DNA from 4 places in the Paenibacillus sp. CCS19 genome. Region 1 is predicted to be linked to each of the others. Evidence: riboswitches for the same ligand, from Rfam matches in the RefSeq annotation. Region 1 holds a riboswitch; each other region holds the start of a gene.
What was found. Region 1 has a riboswitch for ZMP and ZTP ahead of rpiB (ribose 5-phosphate isomerase B). Riboswitches for the same ligand answer to the same signal wherever they lie in the genome.
Positions count from the first base shown of each region.

Region 1 (4,924 bases):
AAAAAAGCCTCACTCGCTGTCGGAGTGAGGCTTCTTGATGCTTTACAGTCAATTAGTAAGCCATGCCTGGGTACAGCGGATATTGTGCCGTCAGCGCTTGAACTTTCGCGCGCGCTTCTGCCAGAACCGCTTCGTCCTTCGGATTCTTCAACGTCATGGCGATAACGTCAGCAATAACTTTCATGGCTTCCGTGTTCATGCCGCGAGCCGTAGCTGCTGGCGTACCGATACGAATACCGCTCGTTACGAATGGGCTCGTAGGGTCGAACGGAATCGCGTTCTTGTTACACGTAATTTGAACGGAGTCGAGTACGTGCTCTGCTTCTTTACCCGTAATGCCGAGGTTGCGAAGGTCAATCAGCATCAGGTGGTTGTCCGTACCGCCGGATACGAGGTTCAGACCGTGGCCAACAAGCGCGTCAGCGAGAACGCGAGCGTTATCGACAACGTTCTTGCCGTATTCTTTGAACGAAGGCTGGAGCGCTTCGCCGAATGCAACCGCCTTAGCAGCGATGATGTGCATGAGCGGGCCGCCTTGGGAGCCTGGGAATACCGCTTTATCGATCGCTGCAGCCCATGGCTTACGGCAGAGGATCATGCCGCCGCGAGGACCGCGAAGCGTTTTGTGCGTCGTCGTCGTTACGAAGTGCGCGTGCGGTACTGGGCTTGGGTGCAAACCTGCTGCAACGAGGCCCGCGATGTGAGCCATGTCAACCATGAACAGCGCGCCTACGTCTTGAGCGATTTGGCCAAGCTTCTCGAAATCGATAATGCGCGGGTATGCACTTGCGCCAGCAACGATCAGACGAGGACGGTGTTTGAAAGCAAGCTTGCGAACTTCTTCATAGTCGATCGTGAAGGAGTCTTCTTGTACGCCGTAAGGTACGAAGTTATATAGGAGACCGGATGCGTTAACCGGGCTGCCGTGCGTCAAGTGGCCGCCATGCGCCAGGTTCATACCAAGAACCGTATCGCCTGGGTTGAGGCATGCAAGGTAAACAGCCATGTTCGCTTGTGCGCCGGAGTGAGGCTGAACGTTCGCGTGCTCTGCACCGAACAGTTCTTTCGCGCGATTACGCGCGATATCCTCAGCGATATCAACATGCTCACAGCCGCCATAGTAGCGTTTGCCTGGGTAGCCTTCTGCATATTTGTTCGTCAGAACCGTACCCATTGCTTCGAGTACTGCCTCACTTACGATGTTCTCCGATGCGATCAGCTCGATGTTGTCACGTTGACGCTGCAGCTCGAGGCCAAGTGCTTTCACGATTTCTGGATCTTGTTTACGCAAATTTTCCATAGGATAAAATCCTCCTTCAGCATATTGGTACTGCTATATTCACAAGCGGTTGCCCGCATGGTTGAACGCAATTGTTGGAGTTGCAGGAGTTGCTCGCATTGTGCAAGGTTACTCGCAGGTGCCGCCCGGACGCTCCGGCTCGGCCTGATCATCCAACGCATAAACAGCCCGCGCACCGCCAATCAGCTTCGGCCGGCTGTAGGCCATTGTCACATTCGCCTGTCCGATCGAGCGAATCGTCGGTCTAACCGGAACTGCCACCGGACGCAGATGCATCCCGATGAACGTGTCGCCGATATCGACGCCCGCATGGGCACGAACCGACTCCACTAATACGGCATCGTTCAAATGACGATACGCATAAGCCGCCATCGAACCGCCCGCCTTCGGCACCGGCACAGCAGCGACTTCATCCAACCCGAAGCGCTCCGCCGCAGCACGATCCAAGACGAGCGCGCGGTTCAGATGTTCACAGCATTGATACACGGGATAAAATCCGACCTGCCGACGGACCGCCTCCACGCCAGCGAATATCGCTGCCGCAGCGTCGGTCGTGCCCGACGTGCCGATGCGCTTGCCCAGCACTTCGCTCGTGCTGCACCCGATGACGACAAGCTGGCCATGCTTGATGCCGCCTGCTGTCACCAGCTCGCTGACAATGGTCTGCACCGCCTGCTCAACGACAGATGCCTGCCGGCTGTCAAATACACCATCGACTTCGCTCATCGTTATGCCTCCCGTGCGAATGCTGTTTTAAGCTTTCGCTGCGTATTTTGCTTCGATCTCATTCACTTTACTGATGCGGCCAACATGGCGCTCGCCATTGGAGAACGGCGTTTCGAGCCAGATGCGGATAATCTCCTGCGCTACGCCAGGACCGACTACGCGCTCGCCCATTGCCAGCACGTTCGTATCGTTGTGATCGCGCGTCGCTTGCGCCGAGAACATATCGTGCACGAGCGCGCAGCGGATGCCGCGAACCTTGTTCGCTGCGATCGACATGCCGATGCCAGTGCCGCAGATGAGAATGCCGCGGTCGGCTTGGCCGCTTGCTACCGCTTCGCATACTGGAAGCGCATAGTCCGGGTAGTCGACCGATTGGTCGCAGCTGCAGCCGACGTCCGTTACTTCGTGGCCGAGCGATTCGATGAACGGAACCAAAATGTCTTTCAAGCGGTAACCGCCGTGGTCGGCCCCAATCGAAATTTTCATGGTGGTGGAATCCTCCTTAAGGTTTTGCGATAGCCTCCGCCGCCATTCGGCGGAATGTGCAGCAAATGCTGCTTCGAAAGCATACGCTTTGGTTTTGCGATAGCCTCGCCGTCATCCGGCGGGATATACGCGTTCATAAGTCTATTTACAGAAAACCAGTCCGCATTTATTATACCTAATTTGCCTGCATTACACGACACCTATCGACATTCCAATTACGCTGCTAAAAAGCAAAAAAGAGCATAACGCGCTCATCACGCGATGCTCTTTGCCCAGGCGACCGGCCGTATATTCCGATGCTCCACCGTGGTATCCCACTTCGTCGCCAGTTACATCGGAAACCGTTAAATTTGATTTCATCATACCCGATTCAGCGGTCAAAATCAATCCTCTACCGCCCATTAATCAGCACAACTGCGCATCTTCTCGGGCGGCAGCGTTATCATCGACCGTCCGCCGTAAACTTATCGAGCAGCTTCTCCACTGCAGCCTCGATCTGTGCCGCGGCGCTCTCATAGACATGCAGCGGCCCTCCAAACGGATCCTCGATGTCGAAGCTCGGTATTCTGCGCTCCAGCTCCAGCATTCGAGCCCGGTCCTCATCCGTCCCTGTCTGCCCAAGCGCCTGCTTCATCTGCCATTCCGTATATAATCGTTCCAGCTCAGCCAAATCCGACGCCATCTGCTCGTCCAGCACTGCGTATTCGAGCAGCGTATGCGTCTTCTCCATCGCGCTAGGGAAACGTCCGATCAAGCTGCGTTTGTGCGAGGCGGTCATCGTAAGAATCAAGTCCGCCCACTGCACCGCAGACTCAGCGATAGCCCGGCTAGTGCCGTTATGGGCAATCTGCTTGCGCCTGAGCGTCTCAGCCGCATTCGCTGACACAGCCATCCCATCCACGGTCGAGACGCCTGCCGAGCGGACCTCAATGTCCAGCGAGCGCCGCGCCGCTCTGTCGCGCATAATAGCTTCCGCCATCGGCGACCGGCAAGTGTTGCCGGTGCATACGAACAATATCCGTTTCAAGGCAAGTCATGCTCCCTTCCATTTAGAACACGAACAATAGACCGAATGTGAGCAGGATGACGCCGCCGCATGCCTCGCCATAATCGCCAAGCGTCCGGCTGGCGCTGCGTCCTAGCAGCAGACCGAGCACCGACATGATGCCGCCTGCAAGGCCGAACATGAGCACCGTAAGCATAACATCCAGCGCGAACATGCCAAGCGAGACGCCTACCGAGAACGAGTCAATGCTGACGCTGAAGGCGAATATCAACATTCCCCAGAACGAGCTGTGGTTGATTGACGACGCACTGCCGCTCCCGCCCTTGAATGAGTTGTACACCATATGCCCGCCTAGCAGCAGAAGAAGAACACCTGCCGCATGCGTCGCCACATCGCCGAGCAGCCCGCTTACATACTGTCCCGCGAACATTCCCAGCAATGGCATCAGCATATGAAACAACGCAATAATGGTGCTTAGTACGGCAATGCGACGCAGCCGTATTCCTCTCATCCCGATGCCGACGCCAAGCGAAAAAGCGTCCATTCCCAGCGCAATCGCCATAATAAGCAGCGTTAACAGCTGGCCAGCACCCATACCCGCTTCCAAATGCACATTCATCTCTCCCCGCAAGCCGCATTCTTGTACACTTTATGCGGACGAGCGGGTGTTCATGTTCACATTGCGTGATCATTAATCATTATTCGGTTAAAGTTGTCAAACGTAAACGATCTGGTTTGCAGCCGCTTTGGCCATTCGATTCATAAGCGCAAGCCCGATGCCATCGCTTGGGCACGCTTCTGCCCAGATGCGTTCCACGCCCCTTACGTCAAATTCGCGCAGCGCTGCATACAACCCTTGAGCAGCCGTCTCCAGCTTCTCAAGACTGCCGCAGACGACAACCTCATCCGCTGCAAAAGAGTTCTGGTGCTCCTCGTACGTAAGTACGCCCGTGACTTCACCTCTCGCGGACGCTGCATCTACCTCGCGCTGAATATAATCGAGTACCGCATCCGCCTCGCCGCTGACCAGCAGCATAGTGCCGCGCGGCGCGTAGTGCGCGTACTTCATGCCAGGCGAGCGCGGCGCTGATTGGGATTGATCAGGCGCTGCAGCTTGGGCAACAGCTTCGACAGCTTGGACGTTGCCTAGTCCCGCCAGTGTCTCATCCAACAGCACGGTCGGCACAACCTCTTGCAGCTGCTCTGCTGTAATGCCGCCTGGGCGCAAAATGCGTACGACGCCAGGAGCCTCCGTCATGACGACGGTCGACTCCAGGCCTACGCCCGTCGGGCCGCCATCGACGAGCCCGTCGATCCGGCCGTCCAGATCCTCGCGGACATGGTCCGCGAGCGTCGGGCTCGGTCGGCCCGACCGGTTCGCGCTGGGCGCAGCGACTGGACAGTTC
Region 1 is NZ_BTCK01000005.1:65,958-70,881, reverse strand. Features, by position in the region: gene SBI19_RS06115 (serine hydroxymethyltransferase) at 53-1,300, opposite strand; gene SBI19_RS06110 (TIGR01440 family protein) at 1,409-2,026, opposite strand; gene rpiB (ribose 5-phosphate isomerase B) at 2,054-2,512, opposite strand; ZMP/ZTP riboswitch at 2,776-2,855, opposite strand; gene SBI19_RS06100 (low molecular weight protein arginine phosphatase) at 2,955-3,539, opposite strand; gene SBI19_RS06095 (manganese efflux pump MntP) at 3,562-4,137, opposite strand; gene SBI19_RS06090 (L-threonylcarbamoyladenylate synthase) at 4,234-4,924, opposite strand, start outside.

Region 2 (4,924 bases), on a different contig from region 1:
CCTGCTCCCCTTCAACTGATACAGTTTTTAACAATTCCTGCTAGAGGATTCGCGCACAATTTGTCGAATTGTTATTATCACGCCATCTTTGAACCCACGAGAACAGGGGATGAACGAGCTTCATGCTTCACATGATTACACGTAACAAATACAAATTGTCTCTGCCCATGCTGTTGTCCACACTAACAGCCATATCCGTCCTGCTCACGCTTGTCTTCACCATGACTGCGTCCTATCAATCACAGCGCGAAACGCTGTACGATACAACTCTTCGGATGAACAATTCCAGCGCTCAGAAAATGAGCCTGACGATGAATTCGCTCTTCCAATCCATGCGTGCGAATCTCCGAACAGCGGCGGATTACTTGAGCGAGCACCCATCGCTGAACGAATCCAGCATCATTGATCACCTTGAGAACTCGCGCAAGTCGAGCAGCTATTTCAACTCGCTCTTCTGGGTGGATACCGATGGCGTGGTCAAGAGCATCTCGCCTCCGGCCATTGCGTTGAAGGGTACCAAGCTTACGACACCAGCCTCTCAAGAAGCGCTTACATCACGGGCTTCTTATCTGTCGACGCCTTATGTGAGCACAACAGGACGTCTGATCATTCTAATGTCGGAACCAATCTTCGATGAAAATAATCAATATGAGGGATTCATCGGCGGGACCATCTATTTGCAAGAGAAAAATATTCTAAACACGATCTTCGGCAGCAATCTGGTCGAAGACAACGGCTCGTACTTCTATGTCGTCGATTCCAGCGGCAAGCTGATCTTCCACCCAGACCAGTCCCGACTAGCGGAAGATGTTTCACGCAATACGGTCGTACAGAACTTGATGCACGGTCAGACAGGCGAAGCCAAAGTCGTCAACCTGAAGGGCAGAACCTATCTTGCAGGTTATGCATCTGTACCCAATACCGGGTGGGGCATCGTCATGCAGTCGCCAGTCCAGACTGTCTATGAACAGCTCAACAGTCAGATTCGTTCGACGATCATCTACATGTCGCTGCCTTTCCTCATCATCATGCTGGCTGCCATGTATATTGCACGCAAGCTCGCGCTGCCTTTCGCCGCCCTCACGGACTATATTGGGCAAGCAGCAGGTACGAACGAGCTGCCTCCACCCGTGAGCCCGAACCACTGGAACCGCGAGGCGCATGTCCTATCGCAGACCGTCGTGCTTGCCGTCGAGACGCTGCGCAAGCAGTCCGAGGAGCTGTCGCATGCTGCCCACGTCGATCCGCTTACTGGGCTGATGAACCGGCGCGCGATGGAGGAAGTGTTGAGCGAATGGACCGCAACAAACGTTCCATTCGGCTTAATCATTATGGATCTCGACCGGTTCAAATGCGTCAACGATACGCTCGGGCATCAGATTGGCGATGAAGTGCTGAAATGTTTGGCCCAAGTCATGCAGCGGTCGGTCCGCTCCAGCGATATTTGCTGCCGTTTCGGCGGTGAAGAATTCGTCGCGCTGCTTCCACGTGTTACAGCTGACGAGGCATTCCGACTCGCGGAGCGAATCCGCAAAGCGATGGAGAAGGAACCGACGCCGGCTAACCGCGTCATTACGCTCTCGCTCGGCGTCGCCGTATCTTCGCAGCACGGCAGCGATTCGAGCACGCTGATTCGCCTAGCGGATGAGGCATTGTATGCAGCGAAGGAAGCTGGCCGCAATCGGACCATGATAGCTGCGCCGGGAAAAGACTCGGTTGATCAACGTTCCACGTGATTTAGCCGTTTTACCTCGTGACGATGGCAGGACAGCGTCGTGTACGCAACTAGGTACCGAGAGTCACATGCCCCTATGGACACAGCTTTCGTTGGAGTAAATGAGCGCATAGAAAAAGCGTTGCTGAGTCACTGAGCAACGCTTTTTTCTATGCGTCTATGTTATAGAAGGAGCCCCCCGCTAAGTGACCCAAATAATCTACTTCGCAGCCGCTCGTTCCGCCGAATCCACCGTATGCTTCAGCAGCGTTGCAATCGTGACCGGACCGACGCCCGCCGGCACTGGCGTGATCGCGCTCGCGCGCTCCGCGCAAGCTTCATAGTCGGCGTCGCCGACGTTGCCCTCATTGTAGCCTGCGTCGAGCACAACCGCTCCTGGCTTGATCCAATCGCCCTTCACGAACTTCGCCTTGCCGACGGCGGCAACAACGATGTCGCCGAGTCCAACAAGCTCGGGCAGTCCATTCGTCCGCGAGTGGCATGTTGTGACTGTCGCGTTGCGGTTAAGCAGCATCGCGGATACCGGCTTGCCGAGAATCGGGCTGCGGCCGATGACGACAGCATGTTTGCCTTCGATTGGAATATCGTAATAATCGAGAATCGCAATAATCGCAGCCGGCGTGCAGGACGGATACTGCGCGAAGCCGAAAGCATTTTGCGCAAAACCAAGCGTTGTTACGCCATCCACGTCCTTCTCGATCGCGATCGCCTCGAACGCCGCCCGCTCATCGATATGATGCGGCACCGGGTGCTGCAGCAGAATACCGTGCACGCTATCGTCCTCATTCAACTGCTGGATCGCCGCGATCAGCTGTTCCGTCGTCGTAGAAGACGGCAGGTCGACGCGAATCGAACGGATGCCGATGCGCTTGCACGCATTGCCCTTCATGCGGACGTACGTTGCCGATGACGGATCGTCGCCGACCAAGATTGTTGCAAGACAAGGCACAACGCCTTTCTCCGCCAGCCCCGCCACCCGTACCGCCAACTGCTCCTTGATATGCGCCGCCACTTTGTTTCCGTCGAGAATCAATGGTTCATTCATTCGTACGACATCCCTTCGTTTATCGGATAACAAACAAAAAGAGATAAGCGCATTAACTGCACTTATCTCTGCCCAGGCGTACGGCTTATTGCTACTACGTGCTTCCTCATGGTTCCCCATGCTCCGCCAGTCACACGCAGCGATTCAATTGTCTAACTATTCAATAGTTTATCAACGATTGTTCCGCACAGTCAACCGCTGTGGATGACGCGGTTTACAAATTGTGGGCCGAGTGTTATGGTGTCCGTAAAAGGGGGAACTGCCATGCACATCGACATTGCTATCGAATCCGATTATTCCTATATTCGCGAACGCGACCGCCATATTGCAGAGCATCTTATCCTTGCCAAAATAAAAGAAAAAGAAATCTACATCCTCCGCGACGAACACGGCTCCTATTTCGGCTGGATGCGATACGGCTACTTCTGGGACAATACACCCTTCATGAATTTGATTTGGTTGGATGAGCCCTTCCGAGGTTCGGGCATCGGCAGGCAAGTGGTCCTCCGCTGGGAAGCGGATATGAAGCAGCGCGGCCATACCTTCGTCATGACATCGACGCAAGCCGACGAAGGCGCACAGCACTTCTATCGCAAGCTGGGCTATCGGGATGCCGGATGCCTCGTGCTCGATACACAGCCGCTGGAGATTATCATGACCAAGACGCTGAGCTAAATCAATAACGCCTACAATTTGATGTTACACAATAAGGCTGTCCTATGCCGACCGACTCCCCCAGGATATCATCCTGCGTGAAGTCGGCCAGTGCATGGACAGCCTTTTGTATTGGGACAGCCTGCCTTCCGGCTCTCCCCTACTTACGATGCATCTTGAACTCCAGGAACAGCTCGTTGTAATGCGCGAGCATCCGCTTGCCCAAGTTGCGGTATACCTCGAGCTTCTCGGTCAGCTCCGGTGCCGGATAGAACCGTTCATCGCCCGAGATGTCTTCTGGCAGCAGTGCCAGCGCGTCCTTGTTCGGCGTCGAATAACCGACATACTCTGCATTCTGCGCCGCATGCTCCGGATCGAGCATGAAGTTCATGAACTTGTACGCACCTTCGATGTTGCGCGCCGTCTTCGGAATAACCATGTTATCGAACCACAAGTTCGAGCCTTCCTCTGGTACCACATAATCGAGGTTCTCATTCTCGCTCATAATCTCGGATGCGTCACCCGACCAGACGACGCCTACCGCTGCCTCTTCATTCGCGAGCAGCATCTTGATCTCATCGCCGACGATCGCTTTCACATTCGGCGTCAGTGTAGACAGCTTGCTCTTCGCTTCCTGCAGATGCGCTTCTTCCGTATCGTTGAGCGAGTAATGGAGGCTGTTCAAGCCGAAACCGATCACCTCGCGGGCACCGTCGACGAGCAGAATCTGATTGCGCAGCCGTTCATCCCATAGGTCGTTCCAGCTCTTAATCTGCCAGTCATCCAGCATGCTTGGGTTGTACACGATGCCGACCGTCCCCCAGAAGTACGGAATCGAATATTCATTATCCGGGTCGAACGACAAGTTGAGAAACCGCTCATCGATATGACTTAAGTTCGGCAGCTTGCTGTGGTCGATCGGGAGCAGCAGGTTTTCTTCTTTCATTTTGCTGATCGCATATTCCGAAGGGACGCTCACATCGAACGTGGTGCCGCCCTGCTCGATCTTCGTCATCATCGCTTCGTTCGAATCGAACGTCTGGTAGATGACCTTCAGACCGCTCTCCTCTTCGAACGCGGTGATCAGATCCGGGTCGATATAGTCGCCCCAGTTATAAATCGTAAGCGTATTGCTGCCCGCATACCCTTCCGAGGAGTTGAGCAGATGAGCACCGTACATAAGCGCAAAGGCGACTGCGAATACGGCAATGAACATTCGAACGAGCTGCTTCATTTCTGCACCTCCATTCCCGGCGGTCGGTTGCCTCGCTGATTAATGAAGTAATACCCGATCACGAGTACGATCGTGAATAGGAATATAAGCGTCGACAACGCGTTGATCGACAACGAGATCCCCTGCCTTGCACGGGAATAGATCTCGACAGCGAGCGTGGAGTAGCCGTTGCCCGTTACGAAGAACGTTACCGCGAAGTCGTCCAGCGAATACGTCAGCGCCATGAAGAAACCGGCGAAGATGCCCGGCCGAATGT
Region 2 is NZ_BTCK01000022.1:96,718-101,641, reverse strand. Features, by position in the region: gene SBI19_RS16325 (sensor domain-containing diguanylate cyclase) at 123-1,736, shown strand; gene SBI19_RS16320 (bifunctional 5,10-methylenetetrahydrofolate dehydrogenase/5,10-methenyltetrahydrofolate cyclohydrolase) at 1,935-2,780, opposite strand; ZMP/ZTP riboswitch at 2,844-2,924, opposite strand; gene SBI19_RS16315 (GNAT family N-acetyltransferase) at 3,045-3,455, shown strand; gene SBI19_RS16310 (ABC transporter substrate-binding protein) at 3,595-4,668, opposite strand; gene SBI19_RS16305 (ABC transporter permease) at 4,665-4,924, opposite strand, start outside.
Region 2: it holds a riboswitch for ZMP and ZTP, as region 1 does, so the genes downstream of both, SBI19_RS16320 (bifunctional 5,10-methylenetetrahydrofolate dehydrogenase/5,10-methenyltetrahydrofolate cyclohydrolase) here and rpiB (ribose 5-phosphate isomerase B) in region 1, are expected to answer to the same signal.

Region 3 (4,924 bases), on a different contig from region 1:
AGCGGCAGTACGATTCGAATGAGCGTGCCAATGTGCGAACTGCCATCCAGATAGGCTGATTCCTCTAGGCTTGCAGGGATCGTCGAGAAGAACGTACGCAGAATGATAAGGTTGAACGCGCTGATCATGCCCGGCAGAATGAGCGAGAGTAAATTATCTAACAATCCGAGCTGCTTGACCAGCAAATATTCCGGGATAAGTCCGCCGCTGAAAAACATCGTGAACACGATCAGCATCATGAAGAAGGAGCGGCCTTTGAGATGTTCCTTCGTAAGCGGATAAGCCGCGAAGATGCTCATCAGCATACTGATTGCGGTGAACGCGACCGTGAGCACAATGGTAAGACCCATCGACCAGAGCATTCTCGAATCCTGGAACACAATCTCATAGGCGTGCCAATCGATATCCCTTGGGAAAATCGTAACCCGATCGGACATAATCTCCTGCTTCGAGCTGAGCGATACGGCAATAATGTGAAGGAACGGCACGAGGCAGATGATCATCGTCACGCCTACGATCAGCATAATAACGATGTCGGACATCCGAACTCTTGTTAGCGCCTTATTGTTGGTCATCCCCTTGCCCCCTACCATATGCCTTGTTCCCCGAACTTCTTCGCAATCGCATTGGACGCGACGACGAACACTAAGCCAACTAGCGCCTGGAATAAGCCCATCGCTGTTGCGAGCGAGAATTGCGCGGATTGCAGACCTGCTTTGTAGACGAACGTACTGATAACCTCGGAATAATCTTTGACGAGATCGTTGCCCATGACGAACGGACGTTCAAATCCGATCGTCATAATATGGCCCAGCTGCATGATGAGCATGACGACGATCGTGGAGCGAATGCCCGGCAGCGTAATATGCCACATTTTCTTCAATCGGCCTGCGCCGTCCACCTCCGACGCCTCGTACAACTCTTTGTTGATGCCCGTCAGCGCAGCCAGATAGATGATCGTTCCCCAGCCGGCGCTCTGCCAGATGCCTGTCCCTAAGTAGACGAGCAGCCAGTGGTTCTTCTCGGTTAAGAACGGAACGGAATCGAAGCCCAGCGAGGTGATCATGTTGTTCACCAGGCCGCCGCTGTTCGAGAACATCTGATACACGAGACCGCCGATAATGATCCACGATATAAAATGCGGCAAATACAGCAGCGTCTGCGCTGTTTTCTTAAACCACATCACTCGCAGTTCATTCAGCAGCAGCGCGAGTATAATCGGAGCCGGGAAGGAGAAGACGAGATCAAGCAGGTTCAGCAGCAGCGTGTTTCGCACCACCTCATAGAACTGACTCATCGCGAACAACTCGCGGAAGTTCTCGAACCCGATCCACTCGCTGCCCGATACGCCTTTGAAAATGCTGTAATCCTGAAAGGCGATCGCTGCGCCGTACATCGGCACATATTTGAATAAAATAAAGTAGGCAATCGGCAGGAGGAGCAGAAAGTATAATTGATGATCTTTCCATATTCCCGTTGCCGGCCGGCGTTTAACGACTTGAGGCGTATTCGTGCTGGTTGTCTTGGAACTCGTTGCCGTAGTGCTTTGTTCCATGCGCATCCCTTCTCTCTGTGGCGTTCTCGGATCGAATAACCACACTATACGACAGAGGGGGGCAGGCGGCACAATAGACTCTTTTCTGAGGCGCTATCCGAATTCCGAAACCCTTGGTACGACTGGGATTGAGCTATCGAGAGGCTGGGAGGGTAATGACCGGGGACAAGCATGAACGAGGGGTTACGATACACGGCGAGGGCAGTTGCTGCGGGGCAGAAACTCGCTGATTGGAGGCAAAATCGGAATCTGGTTGATCGGTTGAAAATGGTTCATTAGCGGCTGTAAAAGAAACAAGCGGCAGCTTCGGACCGAAAATGCAGGCCCTCAGCTTCCGCTAATCATTCTAGTGATGGAACAACCGAACACCTGAATAAGCCATCACCATTCCATATTCATTGGCCGCTTCAACCACTTGTTCATCTCTTGTTGAACTACCGGTCTGCACCAGGTATCTGACTCCGCTCCGGGCAGCGCGGTCAACATTATCTCGGAAGGGCAGCAAGGCATCGGAAGCGTACGAAACCTCCTTAAGACCTGCAAGCCATTGCTGCTTGGCAGATTGGCTCAATCGTTCTGGCACTGTCTGGTAATATTGTCTCCATCGTATCTCTTCTGCATTTGAACCATGTTCATTCGTCCAACCATCAATCGCATTATTGATTTCAGCACGCGATATTCCTGCACGAAATCTCATCTCATGTATAATCGGATGTTGTCTTAGCCACCAATTATCCGCTTTCTCAGCTGCGAGTCTCGTACAATGGATTCTTGATTGCTGTCCCGTACCAATTCCAATGGTTTGGCCGTCTTTCGCCAAACAAACGGAGTTGGACTGTGAATATTTGAGCGTTATTAGTGCGACAAGCAAATCTCTCTTAGCATGGTCAGGAATCCATTGTTCCGTTGTTACAATGTTCTTAAGGTGTTGATCCGAAATCGCTACATCATTTCGTTCTTGTTCAAGCGTTATCCCGAACACAGATCTTCTTTCAATCCGCTCTGGCCTATAGTCTGGATCTATCTCAATGATAAGGTAATTCCCATTCTTTTTCTTTCGCAGCAGCGCAAGCGCATCCTTGTCATAACCCGGTGCAACGATAAGATCCGAAACCTCTTTCTTAAGTAATTCCGCTACCGTCACATCAACCGGGTCGCTGAAAGCCGCACAATCTCCAAAAGACGACATACGGTCCGCGCCTCTGGCTCTTGCATAAGCAACAGCTAGAGGAGACAATTCCAGCCCTTCCACAAAATAAGATTGGACCAGCGATTCGCATAACGGGGAATATACCGCTGCGCCTGCCGGACTGACATGTTTAAACGAGGCTGCCGCGGGCTTGCCTATACTTCTTCTAAGCTCGCAAACAAGTTGGAATGCGTTTAATGCATCTAGTAAGTTAATATAACTCGCTTCACCATTCAACACCTTAATCGGCAATTTGCCTGGGTTCGCGTATAACTTTGCCTTCTTTTGATGGGGGTTCATTCCATATCGAAGATCAAGCTCCATTGTTATATACTCCTTTCAGCAAATAAAAAAAGCACTCCGACATATTGTCCAAGTACTTTGCCCAGGCGTACGGCTTGCTAACGATGTGCTCCCTCGTGGTTTTCCACGTTTACGCCAGTCGCACATCCCATTTATTTACTTTATTGTAGTCCGATTATTCATTAGGATGCAAGCTATTATTTATCTCTACATGACACTTACGTATAGTAGCTGCGAACGATCATATCTTGATTGTAGTTGCCGAAGCTTCGGCCATACAATGTAAGTCCGCCTCGTCCTCGGCCGGTGTCTTCCGCAGCGATTCGGAACGTCCAGTTCATTGCGCTCGTCTCAATGTCGGACAATCCCACATCGGACACCTTCAGTCCGTCCACATACGTGCCTGACTCTTTAATGCGAAGCACCTTCAGCAGTCCATATTGATTTACATCCGACTGCCACCATTCCGGGGTTAACCGGCCTCTCGTCTTCCCGAAATCGCCCGGGCTCGTCCATACGCCGAGCGGCTTGCCATTGAAGTAAAATCGGATGTCGGATGGCCAATGCTCATTGACGCGCGGCGCTTCCGATCCGATCTCAAGCGAGATTTCGATCTCATGCAGACGCTGGTCCTTATACAAGTAATTCGGGATTTTGTACTCGACCCAGCCCTTCGCCATCCATAGAATGCCCGCGTTCACCCGCTCCGGATCCATGAAGCAGACCGGCTGATCATATTCGCCGATCATCGCGTTCGCCGTCGCGATTCCGCATGTCGGTATAGCTTCATAATCGGTGTAATGACCGATCGGAATCGACAGCTCTCGAACGCTTAACGATGCTGGCGCATCCGGCGACAGCTTGATCTGCATAAACTCCGCCTTCACGTAGCAGTACTTGTACGTTCCCCCCTCAATCCGTTTCATTTTGCTCCCGACGATGCCGGCTTCCTCCAGCTTGCGAATATGACCGCTGACGACGGCGCTGCTCAAGTAAAGCTCGGCAGCCAGCTCCTTCACATGCCGTTCCCGTTCAAACAATTTATCAATGATTAGCAATCGGACTTCGCTCGCTAACGCTTCATAGACGCGCAGTGAATCCGAACTCGTTGTCAGCTGCATCTGCTCACCACCTGTGTAGAATTTCGTATTATGTGAATCCTAAACATTAAGATTGTATTCGATATCCCTATTATGATACGAATATAGTAGAATGACAACGTTTACTGGATTTGATAATTACTTAATTCTACATTAGGGGGTTTCATCAATGGCGATTCGATCCACTATGCTTATTGATAAGAATTTCACGGTCGCAGCTGTCGACCCACGCGTATACGGTTCGTTCATCGAACACTTAGGACGCGCTGTATATGGCGGCATCTACGATCCAGGCCATCCAACGGCTGACGCCAACGGCTTCCGTCAGGATGCCCTCGAAGCTATTCGCGCACTCAATGTGCCAATCATTCGCTATCCAGGCGGCAACTTCGTGTCCGGCTACAACTGGGAAGACGGCGTTGGACCGAAGTCGGAGCGTAAACGTCTGCTCGAGCTCGCTTGGTGGACGACGGAGACGAATGAAGTAGGTACGAACGAATTCGCCGATTGGGCGAAGCTTGCAGGCACGGAAGTCATGATGGCGGTTAACCTCGGTACGCGCGGCATCGACGCAGCGCGCAATCTCGTGGAATATTGCAACCATCCATCCGGCTCCTATTGGAGCGACCTGCGTATCTCGCATGGCTACCGCGATCCTCATAATTTCAAAACCTGGTGCCTCGGCAACGAAATGGACGGTCCTTGGCAGATTGGTGCGAAGACGGCATATGAATACGGCCGTCTCGCGAACGAGACAGCCAAAGTGATGCGCTGGGT
Region 3 is NZ_BTCK01000014.1:46,708-51,631, forward strand. Features, by position in the region: gene SBI19_RS12015 (carbohydrate ABC transporter permease) at 1-575, opposite strand, end outside; gene SBI19_RS12020 (ABC transporter permease) at 587-1,555, opposite strand; gene SBI19_RS12025 (phosphoribosylaminoimidazolecarboxamide formyltransferase) at 1,902-3,068, opposite strand; ZMP/ZTP riboswitch at 3,121-3,200, opposite strand; gene SBI19_RS12030 (ArsR/SmtB family transcription factor) at 3,266-4,168, opposite strand; gene arfA (arabinosylfuranosidase ArfA) at 4,317-4,924, shown strand, end outside.
Region 3: it holds a riboswitch for ZMP and ZTP, as region 1 does, so the genes downstream of both, SBI19_RS12025 (phosphoribosylaminoimidazolecarboxamide formyltransferase) here and rpiB (ribose 5-phosphate isomerase B) in region 1, are expected to answer to the same signal.

Region 4 (4,924 bases), on a different contig from region 1:
TGTCTCGCTCTATCTTGCACACGCGAAGCGCGTATTTCGAATACCAAGTCGACTTTCCTCGTTCCTGTGCGACACGATGCAGCGAATGCTCCTTCCAGTTACGGATCGCCTCCAAGGACTCCCAGTATGATACTGTAATTCCGAGTCTCTCTTCGTCGCGGTTGCTGCTCTCAACACCAAGAAATCCAGGTTGGCTCGAAGCAAGTTCAACCATCTTATCGGCCATCGCACCATAACCTAGGTCCCCGTCTGTCCGTTCGGATGTGAAAATCACCGCATAATACGGGGGTTGCGGCGTCTTTGCAATTCCGCTCATCGTATTCGTACCTCCTATGGATAGGTATAGAATGGTTGCACAGTACGCTTCGTACAACCTAACAAATCTACCATACGCTATCATCCTATGATAGACAAGCATCCAATAAGTGGTTTAACCTATCGCTTCAAATAAAGAAGAAATCCGTACTAATTATCAATGATAATTTCCCCTTCACCACTCGGTTCCTCGAAGCCGTTAATGAAGGTGGTTAGAAGCTCTTCCGTAATGGGAAAAGCAGCGTTCGCATCGAATCGCTCGCTGCGCACCTTAAGCCGTCGACGCAATTCGTCTGGAGGAACACGCAAGTAAAGCAGCCGCCAGCGTCCGCCGGCTTCTTCTATTAATTGCTTATATCGATCACGTTCACGACGATTCCAGAAGCTGGAGTCGACGATCACATGTTTCTTCGCTTGAATAAGTGCGATAAGTCGAGCAAACAGCCGTTGATGTGCGGCATCTAGCTTCGCTCGATACTGTTCAATCGGATAATCAACCCCGTACCGACCATAAGTCCGCCACACTTCCTCATCGATCGATAGTCGACTATAGCCCTGTTGTTCAGCTAACTGCTGCGACAGTGTAGTCTTCCCTGAACCAGCAATGCCGCACATTAGAATAACAACGGAATGATCGCCATCGCGCTCCCGATCGATAAGTTTCGCTAGATCAAGTGGTTCAGTCATGGTTGCTCGCTCCTTATTCATCCGAAATAGCCAGCTCTATCAGTTTATGGTCTATGATTGCAACTGCACCGATATCTGATGAATATGATATCGCTTACCGTCTGATTCGTCTCCTCGTACAGCTCCCTGCACACGCAATCCCTTGCTGATTCACCGGACTCGATTACGCCGCCGGGCAGCTCCCAGCTGCTGCGCCATTTGTTAAACATCATCAGCGATTTACCCTGGCATCTAACAACGATTAACGCATGCGTGAACGGTGCATCAAGCTCCCTAGTAGATAGCTCTGATTCGGATATCTTAATCAAATCCAGCAGTACATTGCCTTTGGCGTCCGTCACAATAGACATCGTATTTCCCTCCAGTTGCAAGAGTCGTTCTCGCGCTACTTTTAAACACGGATATCGCAGCAGCTCTGCTAGTCAGAATCTACACATTCTTATTTCGAATTTCGAGATGAACTTCCTCTGTTCGCACATCGATAAACTTTACGAGCAGCGAGATTTTGTTATCGGCATGCAGCCGTTCCCAGTAGTAATTGGCAGTGTCTTCGATGGAATCCCATAGCGGCACCTCGAAAGGCTCGCCTACGAACGGTTTCAGAACCCCGTTCTCTTCCGCACGGTACGTATGGATGCAATGTCCCATCCCTGATTTGAACGAGCTGTAATGATAGAATTGCCGCAAACATACTGCCGGATCATTATCATGCGTCTTCAGAATCGAGAGCGTATACGATTGGTTCGCAGTGTCGAGCATTGCAGAGATACGCGGCGTATAGTGCGGCGCATCAGGTTCGAACTCGCGTGTCATCAGCAGCTGTATGAACGTATTTCCTTGTTTGATGCCGTCATAGACGGTATCCGTCTGATCGCCATTGGTGACGATATGCATACCGTTCCAATCTCGTACTGGATAATAGATGATGAGCGACGGATCCTCCATCAGCGTTGGATCGAACGCCGAGTTCTTCACATGATTTCCTTCTCGCTCGAATACGCGGTTGCGGCTGTTCGCACTCCGTCCCATAATCCAGTACACCTGCACATAATGGGCTGCTGACGGTGTCTGGCCAACGATTAACGTTCTTCCCGGATATGGATTGGCGAATAACTGATCTGCTGACAATGTACATAACTCCTCTCGATTAGAAAACAAAAAGAGGCAAAGGGATCAATAACAATCCCTTTACCTCTGCCCAGGCGTCCGGCCGTTAACGCTATATGCTCCCCCATGGTTCCCCATGCTTCGCCAGTCACATAAACGTGTTAAGTTGTTTTTATTCTACTAATATCAACCCAATCATACAACCCTTTTTATCCTAACATCTTATCGAATCTCCCGAACAACATACTCATCAGTTGGGTCGGACCCGGCAAATGCGGATTAAACAAAAGGGTTATGGCTAGCGCTGTCGAGAATAACGTGATTCCCACAACGACCATTCTGCTTTTTTTCTGTTTACACTTCCGTAACTCCATGTATACAACGGCGGCTGAGATTACAATAATGCCGAAGATTGCTGCCGCTTTCAATGATTTTGCCTCCTAATTGAACAGTTAATAATGAACGCTTTGACCAGGCACACCTTGCGGATCTGTAGATTTCCCTGTACTTGTAATGAGGGTATCCACCTTTACCTCCACCTTCATGTTCTCGAGAATGGATTCCCAGTTCTCCTGCTGCGACTTCCATTTCCTTGGGTAATGTCGACGAAACTCGATCGCGAAACCGTAAAAGTCGGTTTTCAATTGTTTCTGAGAAAGCATCAGGGCATCGTTCGCTAATTCAGTAAGCTTATTCTTCCACTGTTTCTCTACCATCGTGTTCATTTGTGGATCGGCAATCGATTTTGACGTTGTATTCAATACAACCTCTCCCTTCGCGTCCACTTTGATTTTCATGCTCCATTTGTTGTTCGCGATCTTCGGAGTCAGCGTAGTCCTCAAGGAGATAAGTCGGATCGAAATAGCTCCTTTGTTCCCTTCTAAGTCTATCGGCATGATGATGTTATTAAGCTGATTAAGGAGTAATAATACGCCAACGCTCATCGGTTCGGTCACCGTTTTCACATATCGATCCTCTTTGATCAAACTAAGGCCTCTCACATAAGGATCGCTTATGAATTTATTTTGTCCTGACGTAGGCGACAGAATGAGCATTCGCGATAGAACGGCGGATCGACTGGGACCTTCAATGCGCTGCGCGAGGTTCAAGACGGTTACGCGCGTTCCCAGCTTCATATTGCCCATCTCCCGCAACGATTCAGCTGAGCTTCGCTCCAGCGGAGGAAGCAGCGCAAGGATGTCCCTTGCTTTCTTATCGGTAGAAAATACATAGGCATGCTCTCGGATTTGGGTATACCGAAGAAAGAAATCAAGATATTGGCGCAATCCTTGTTTAGAGGCCTGTTCGCTAATCACAATGACCTCGCAATGACCCCAGAACACGTTGCGTGAAACTTTACGCTGCAGTCTGTTCATCGCTTCAGCCACATTGCTCCCTACTGCAGTGCGTATCATGGTTAAACCGCTTTGACTGGCTTCGCTCGAAGCGCTTCCGCCCATTCCGCTTCCTGCCTTGCGAGGAATAAAGATCTGAGCGGTCAATTCGACTTGGTCTCCTCTGGTATCGACGCCTGTTGCAAGTATAATGGCCAGATCATTGACTTCTATTCGATCCCAGCATCCCCCAAGTACCAGAAAGCTGAGTAAGGTCAGCGCTTGAGAAGTCCGTTTCCATCTCGACTTTGCAGAAACTGTCTTAGACTCACTCCTTTTACGCTTCTTCATAGGTCATTAACCTCCTCCCCCCTTCAACAGCTTCCTCACCAAGGCACAACCGTATAGAAGTGAAGGAAAACCGAAGAGGAACATTAAGGTATATAGATTACCGGAGACGCTTAACAGCTTAGCCACGTCCGGATGACCGGATACGACCCAGTAAGAATAGGCCAAACATAAGAATGATAATGGTGCCACAACAGGTTTATAGTCATTTAAACCGAACCATTCAGCCGTCGTTGTCGAGAAGATGTAAAGAAATACGGAGATTTTGACGAAAATACCGAAGATCCACACCGCTATGATGACAGCTTCAATATGCTGCAGAAAGTCAGCGATGGTAATGTATCTCGCAGCAATCAACATAGGAAATGCAAAGCTGTCCGTTAGATCGCCAATCAGGAACAAACAAACTAGATTGGTGACGATCATGGTTATGGTTGTAAACAACAAAGAACCAATCATCGCTTTGCCGAGTTTGCGTTTACGGTTGACATAAGGAAGCAGGAAAGCGATCACGATATACTCGCTGAACCATGCAGCAGGCGGTATGCTGCCGAGCATGGAAGGAAGCGGTCCATCCTCGAACACCGGAAGAAGCTCTTGCGGTTTCAGCTCTTTGATCAGCAGAAGAAATGTAAGGAGCAATAGAGCAGTGATGATGGTCACGAATATTTGCGAGGTTCGGCCTACAACCTCTATCCCAAGGCGAACATTTAGCGCACATACAATAACCATCGTCCCCATCACGACGAATAATGGCGTGCGCGGCAAAGCGTTGTTAACGATAAATTCGCCATACTCTCTAATAATCAGTCCCGTCAGATGCGGCAGGTAGAAAAGGTAAGCGAGTCCGAATATTTTGCCTGGAAGCCATCCCAATATTTGCATACTGGTTTGAAGCATCGTCATATCAGGATATAATCGATGAATGCCTAGACTTATCCCTATAACGACAAGCCCTATGAAAGATCCCCACAATGGCGAAAGCCACATATCGTGCCCTGCATAATGCATGGTCATACTTGGAGCGGATAGGATAGAAGTTGCAAGTATGGTCGGCAGCAGCAGAATCGCTAGTTGAAATTCAGAAATTCGCCCCTTATCGGTAATCATGCGTACCCCCTCCTCCACTTGAG
Region 4 is NZ_BTCK01000001.1:412,011-416,934, reverse strand. Features, by position in the region: gene SBI19_RS02000 (antibiotic biosynthesis monooxygenase family protein) at 1-316, opposite strand, end outside; gene SBI19_RS01995 (P-loop nucleotide/nucleoside kinase family protein) at 466-1,002, opposite strand; gene SBI19_RS01990 (NUDIX domain-containing protein) at 1,047-1,352, opposite strand; gene SBI19_RS01985 (IMP cyclohydrolase) at 1,432-2,130, opposite strand; ZMP/ZTP riboswitch at 2,192-2,271, opposite strand; gene SBI19_RS01980 (Ger(x)C family spore germination protein) at 2,562-3,794, opposite strand; gene SBI19_RS01975 (GerAB/ArcD/ProY family transporter) at 3,801-4,901, opposite strand.
Region 4: it holds a riboswitch for ZMP and ZTP, as region 1 does, so the genes downstream of both, SBI19_RS01985 (IMP cyclohydrolase) here and rpiB (ribose 5-phosphate isomerase B) in region 1, are expected to answer to the same signal.